DNA from 2 places in the Glutamicibacter bergerei genome. Region 1 is predicted to be linked to the other one. Evidence: predicted binding sites of a transcription regulator. Region 1 holds the regulator's gene; the other holds the start of a gene.
The links. Region 1 encodes Rex, which represses fermentation and respiration genes when NADH is low (regulators of the CRP and FNR family bind a similar motif). Its sites were predicted from a motif close to CTTGTGAANNNNTTCACAAG; they were not measured.

Region 1 (3,409 bases):
TCGCTCCTATCGTGTTCCTGAAAACGCAGTGGAAGCATACCTGCAAGCTGCGGCGATTGATCCGCAGCGTGGAACGGGTTCCCTCGGTCGATAGCCGCGCGATGGTCAGAGCATGACCGAAAAGCGGGTAATCTGTTAAGGAACGTTTAACGTCCGGTCAACCTTGTGGCTTAGAATAGTTTCAAGGCCTACATTTTGGTTGACATATTTAATTAGTTTGTGAGGAACCACTATGGGCTCTGTTATCAAGAAGCGCCGCAAGCGTATGTCGAAGAAGAAGCACCGCAAATTGCTTCGTAAAACTCGTCACCAGCGTCGCAATAAGAAGTAAATCTGCTTCAAGCAGCTTTTGCCTCTTGGCAATTATCGCCACCGTATCAAGGTTTGACCTTGACGGTGGCGATTGCTTTTTCTGGAACTATCGGCCGCGCCGAGCGAGCAATGACCGCCTGGCGGCCCACAGCGCGCCTAGAACGCCCGCAAGGCGCAAACTGATCCGTGCTGCACGCTGACCGGTGCGGAAGTCGTAGACTTGCCAACCACGGCGTTTAGCGTAGGCACGGAGCCGGGCGTCGGGGTTGATCGCCACCGGGTGGCCTACGGCCTCTAACAGCGGCACATCGTTATAGGAATCAGAGTAGGCCCACGATTTCGAAAGCTTGATCCCGCGTTCTTTAGCTAGCAATCGAATAGCTTGTGCTTTTTCGGCTGCATGCAGGATCGGGGTGGCCAACGCACCGGTGTATTTTCCGTCTTTACGCTCCACAACCGTCCCCAAGGCACCGGTTAATGTCAGCCTTTCGGATATGACGTTCGCTACTTCCAGGGGAGTTGCCGTCACTAGCCACACCTCACGCCCTACGGCTAAATGCTGATGGGCAATCGAGACGGTACCTTTCCAAAGTTTTGGTTCGATGTACTCGTCATAGATCTCTTGGCCAATTTGGGCCATCTCGGCCACGGAAATACCCTTGGCCATGAGTAAAGCACGGTCACGAATCTGGTGGATGTCGCCAATATGCTCGCCACGGGCGGCAAAACGTAACTGCTTGAGAGCAAACCATAAAATTTCACGAAACTGAAAGAACCGGCGCTGATGCATTTTTCGGGCCAGCAAATATAGGGTGGCACCGCGCACCATGGTGTTATCCACATCGAAGAAGGCGGCAACGACATCGTGTGGCGTCGTGGTGGGCTGCTCGCTGAGGTGCTCTGATGACTGCATTTGATTCAGTTTATTTCATTCTCGACTTAGACGCTGGTTGCGGCTCGTGAGATTATTGAAGGGTGAGTAAATTGCATGAGATTCAGTTGTTGGTGCGTCAAGGATGCCACCTATGCGCGGCGGCCCGAGCCACGGTCAAAGACGTCACCGAACGAATGAACATGGAGTTCTCAGAACTCGACATTGATGAGCACCCAGAACTACTGGCCAGGCACCACGAAGAGGTGCCGGTGTTGCTCATTGACGGTCAAGTGCGCGACTTCTGGACTGTTGACGGCCAACGCCTCGAACGTCTGCTGGGTAGCTAACCGTATGAAGACCCCAGAGACATGTCCTGCGCTCACAAAACCTGTTCGAACTGCTGCTCATGACTGAGCCTGAGCCGCGGGTATTGCCCGAAGCAACATTGACCCGATTGACCCAATACCTGCGCGCCCTGAACGCATTCGAAGCGCAAGGCACCGAACGCACGAGTTCTGGTGTGCTGGCCAAAGAAGCCGGCGTTAATCCGGCGATTCTGCGTAAAGATCTCTCACTGCTTGGGTCCTATGGAACCCGCGGCGTGGGATATGTGGTGACCGAACTGGCCGAACATATCAACCGGACGCTGGGATTGACCAAGGACTGGCGGGTAGCCATCCTTGGTGCAGGTAACCTGGGACGCGCCTTGAGCGGTTATGCCGGCTTTGCCAGTCGTGGATTCAAGGTCCGAGCAATTCTTGATACGTCTACGAACTTAATCGGCAGTGGCGTCGGAGATCTTGTGGTTGAGCCAATTGGCACCCTGGGCGAGGTGATCCGCCGAGAACAAATCAATATTGCGGTTCTCGCCGTTCCGGGGGAGGCCGCCCAAGAATTGATTGATGCACTGGCAGCGCATGGGGTGAAGTCGGTACTCAGCTTCGCTCCTCGCCCCTTGCGAATTCCCGCTGGGATGATTGTGCGCCGCGTGGATCTGTCAACCGAATTACAGATTCTGGCCTATCACGCGGTTCAAAGCTAAAGGCGAAGCCTAAAGAAACAACCTAGGTCACGACTTCTGAGAAGTCGTGACCTAGGTTGTTAAGGCTGAATCAGAATGCCCGTACGGCTTAGCGGTAACCGGCGCGGCGGGCCATGCGGCGCGCAACGATGTACTTCGAGGACTCAGGCAACCAAGCAAAAACTACGCCCCCGATACCGAGCAGCACACTGAGGGTGAATACCACGTTGACCATCATGGTGTCCGAGGAGTTCGCGTACATGCTGATCATTGGCAGGTACATCAGCAAACTGATGATCGAAAGAACAGCAAAGATGGTGGCGATAATACGCATCGCGCCGACGCCACGACCAACAAAAAAACCGACCAAGAAGTAAGCCAGCAAGCTGATAATCATACCAACGATGGTGAAGCTGGTCATCGATGAGGAGATCTGAGCCATAAATGCGTCGGGATTGGCGAGCATTTTTTCAAGCTCTGCATTGACTGCGGGGTCGCTGTTCGTCTCCATCGAGGCACGCATCTGCTCTTCAAATAGCGTCCACTGAGAAGTGATGACGTTACCAATGAGATTGGTGCTGTTGATGAGCCAGCTTGATGCGGCGTTAAACACTCCGGCGAGCATGATCAATATAAACGCGATCTGCAGCGTTTTGGGACGCTCGGTCGGTGGTTGCACCGGTGCGTATCCACCTTGCTGCGGATACTGCTGGAACTGTGGGGGCTGCTGTTGCCCCGCATTTTGGCCATAAGGGTTGGGCTGACTGCCGTATGGATTCTCGCCGTAAGGGCTCGGGTTCGAATTTCCGGAGCCCGCCGCAGGGTTGTACGGCTGGCCCGGCTGGTTTGGATCGTTGGTGCTCATAACCATCCTTTGCATGTTGCTGAGCTATCAAATTTCTCTATCTTCTAGCCTAGTTGGTGGCGATTGTGATCAGGCCCTCCGAAAGGATGGTTTTTTGATATGGGAATCCCATGCGGATGCTGTGAATACTTGATCGTGGCCACAATTTTCATCTTTTAGGTTGATTGTTTGAGAGACTGTAACCATGCCAGTTTCAACCGTTCATTTGTTGCGCCACGGGGAAGTTCTCAACCCGGACCGCGTGTTGTATGGCCGCATCCCAGGATTCGGACTGTCCGAACTGGGATTCCAGATGGCAGACCGCGCCGGAGAATACTTCGCCAAGCGGCAGACCGAA
Region 2 (3,409 bases), 890 kb from region 1:
GTACCAGACGTAAACGATAGCGTTTTTGTCCGAGACGATGGTAGCCAAACCATCGACGATACCTGCGCGGCGTGAGCCGACGAAGTCGGTGGACACCACCTCAGGGGAATCGATGTAGTCGATCTGGCGGTGCAGGCTGGAGGTCAGCGAAGCCTCACGCAGGTAAGCGTTCAGCTCTTCCTTGGTGGTCCCGTTCTCAAGGTTGAGGTTCAGGATCGCCATGGAGACATCTGGGGTTGGCACGCGGATTGCGTTACCGGTCAGCTTGCCTTCGAGCTCTGGCAGGGCCTTGGCGACGGCCTTGGCGGCACCGGTTTCGGTGATCACCATGTTCAGCGCTGCCGAACGGCCGCGACGCTCACCCTTGTGGAAGTTGTCGATCAGGTTCTGGTCGTTGGTGAACGAGTGAACGGTTTCAACGTGTCCGTGGATGACGCCGAACTTGTCGTTCAGTGCCTTCAGAATCGGGGTGATCGCGTTGGTCGTGCACGACGCGGCGGTGACGATCTTGTCCTCGGCGGTGATCCAGGAATCATTGATGCCGTGGACGATGTTCTTCAGATCACCCTTGCCCGGTGCGGTCAGCAGCACGCGGGCAACACCCTTGGCCTGCAGGTGCTGGGACAGGCCAGCCTCATCGCGCCAGCGACCGGTGTTATCCACCACGATGGCGTTGTTGATGCCATGCTCGGTGTAGTCAACGGTGGTTGGGTCATTCGAGTAGATGACCTTGATCAGGGTGCCGTTGGCCAAGATGGTGCTGTTGGCCTCGTCCACGGTGATCGAGCCGTCAAAGCGGCCGTGGACCGAGTCGCGACGCAGCAGCGAAGCACGCTTGACGATGTCGTCATCCGAGCCCTTACGCACCACGATGGCTCGCAGGCGCAGGCCGTAGCCTCCGCGCTCGATGAGGATACGTGCCAGCAGACGGCCGATACGGCCAAATCCGTAGAGCACGACGTCCTGTGGCTCAACGTCGGTGGCGCCAGCCTGACCGACCTTTTCGCCCAATTCTTGGGTGAGGAATGCGTTCAGGTCCTGCGAACCGGATTCGACGAACTTCTTGTTCAGGCGGCCCAAGTCAACGGAAACCGAACCAACGTTCAAGGATTCAATTGCTTCAAGGATCGGCATGGTAGTGGTCAACGCCAATTCCTTGCCATCAATCCGGCGCACTACGCGGTGGGCCTTGATGATGTCGATGGCCGACTGGTTGATCAACTTACGGCCGTAGATCGAGGTCACCACATTGTTCTTGCGGTTAAGACGTCCGATCAGTGGAATCATGGCCTCGGCGAGCTCTTCGCGCCCGCTCCATTCTTCCTGGGCAACGACAGACTGCTGGGTCACAGAAAATCCTTCCATTTCAGCCGACTTCCAGATCCATAAAGTCGGTTGGCACCGTGAGAAGCACCATTGCTTTTGCGGTGGCGCGGGGTAACAGGATCATCCCCGCAAGTACGTATCTATTCTAGACGGTGCACCCGCGAAGCGGAGCCTGACGCCTGTGAATCATCTCACCAGAGTGGTGAGTGAATGGGATGACCGATACGCCGGGTTCTGTCCGCTTGCGCGAAGACGATCATCTATCTACGACTGCCGTTGCCGACAGCCTCTAGCGGTCCACCCGACTGCATGGGGCGAACAGCCCTCATAACGCAGTCTGTCTGACCTTGCTCCGGGTGGGGTTTACCAAGCCATCCCGGTCACCCGGAATGCTGGTGGTCTCTTACACCACCGTTTCACCCTTACCAGGAAAACCTGGCGGTCTATTTTCTGTGGCACTAGCCTGCGGGTTACCCCGAGTGGGCGTTACCCACCACCCTGTTCTGTGGAGCCCGGACGTTCCTCGGGCCGTTTGCACGGCACGCGATCGCCTAGTCATCCCATTCGTTAACCATTCTAGCCCCGCCAGTTTCCTTACACCGACTTCGCCTTACGAGCCGCTGGCCACATTTGGCGTAGCGAAATGATATTCCTCCAATAAGCGCAACCAAATTTCACTGATCGTTGGGTATGCGGGAACCGCATGCCACAACCTGTCCATAGCCACCTCGCCGACAATCGCAATAGTCGCCGCGTGCAAAAGCTCTGCGACATCTTGACCGACAAAGGTTGCCCCGATAACCACCTGGCGATTTTGCTCAACGACCAACTTGGCATGGCCCTGATACCCGTCGGCGTGCAGACTGGCGCCGGCCACTGCACCCAGCTCGTACTCCACACAGCGGATGTTGAGTTTTTTAGCTCGCGCTTCCGCTTCGGTCATTCCGACGGCCGCGACCTGCGGGTCACTAAAAATTACTCGTGGGACGGCGACGTGATCAGCGCTCGCCACGTGGCTACCCCACTGCCTTTCCGAGAGCTGTTCGCCGTTGCGCCGCGCGGCGATCGCCTCACCGGCAATGCGAGCCTGGTACTTTCCCTGATGGGTTAGTGCGGCGCGGGAATTCACATCGCCCACCGCGTAAAGCCAGTCGAAGCCCTCAACGAGCATCGTGTCATCCACACTCAGCTTTGCCGTGGGGTCCAGGTTCAGTGCCGCCAAGCCAAGATTCGCGGTATTAGCCCGCCTGCCGGTAGAAACCAGCACCTGATCGGCGAAAATTTGCCTACCGTCCCCAAGCCGGACGCTCACCACACCCTCTGCGTCTCGGTCTACACGATCCGGGGTGACACCCTGAAGGAACTGAACGCCCGCAACTTCTAGTGCTTTCGCAAGATATTTGCCAACAAATGGTTCCTCACGACTGACCAAGGATCCGCGGGAGAGCATCGTGACCTGTGAACCAAGGGAAGAAAAGGCGAAGGCCAGCTCGGTGCCCGCCACACCTGCACCAATAATGATCAAGCGCGCGGGAATTTCTTTAGCCGCGGTAGCTTCTCTGGTGCCCCAGGGCTTGGCCTGTACTAAACCCTCAATATTGGGCAGCGCCGGCACCGAACCGGTAGCAAGCACCACGGCGAGCGCCGAATACTGGGCCTGTCCAACCTGGACAAGATGCGCACCGACAAGTTCACCGCGGCCGCGAATCAGCTCAATCCCCGCCGAGTCTAGCCACCCGGTTTGCCCCGAGTCATCCCAGTCACCGGCGAATGAATCCCGTCGCGCTAATACCTGCTCGACGTTGATCGGTGAGGTGATTGCCTGCTTTGCTCCAGGTAACCTGCGTGCCGCATTCAACGCCTGCCCACTGCGAAGCAGTGCCTTGGACGGCATGCACGCCCAATAGGAACATTCGCCGCCAACCAGTTCAGACTCAATGATTGCGACCCGCAACCCATGCTTGACCGCGTAATCGGCCGCGTTCTCCCCTGCCGGGCCGGCACCAATGACTATCAGGTCAAAGTCGTATTCCTCCGAGGAAGAGCTGTGCGCAGATTCATTCATGATGTTTCCTCACTGCAA

Region 2: a site for Rex is predicted at 1,505-1,524, ahead of ACX5K5_RS07865 (glyceraldehyde-3-phosphate dehydrogenase). Genes of this name have one in related genera too.

Annotation. Positions count from the first base shown of each region.
Region 1 is NZ_CM137131.1:2,603,986-2,607,394, reverse strand. Features, by position in the region: gene ACX5K5_RS12150 (helix-turn-helix domain-containing protein) at 1-94, shown strand, start outside; gene ACX5K5_RS12145 (30S ribosomal protein bS22) at 233-331, shown strand; gene ACX5K5_RS12140 (HAD family hydrolase) at 419-1,225, opposite strand; gene ACX5K5_RS12135 (glutaredoxin family protein) at 1,297-1,533, shown strand; gene ACX5K5_RS12130 (redox-sensing transcriptional repressor Rex) at 1,593-2,228, shown strand; gene ACX5K5_RS12125 (hypothetical protein) at 2,317-3,072, opposite strand; gene ACX5K5_RS12120 (histidine phosphatase family protein) at 3,257-3,409, shown strand, end outside.
Region 2 is NZ_CM137131.1:1,711,252-1,714,660, reverse strand. Features, by position in the region: gene ACX5K5_RS07865 (glyceraldehyde-3-phosphate dehydrogenase) at 1-1,350, opposite strand, end outside; RNA gene rnpB (RNase P RNA component class A) at 1,534-1,889, opposite strand; gene ACX5K5_RS07855 (dihydrolipoyl dehydrogenase family protein) at 1,937-3,391, opposite strand.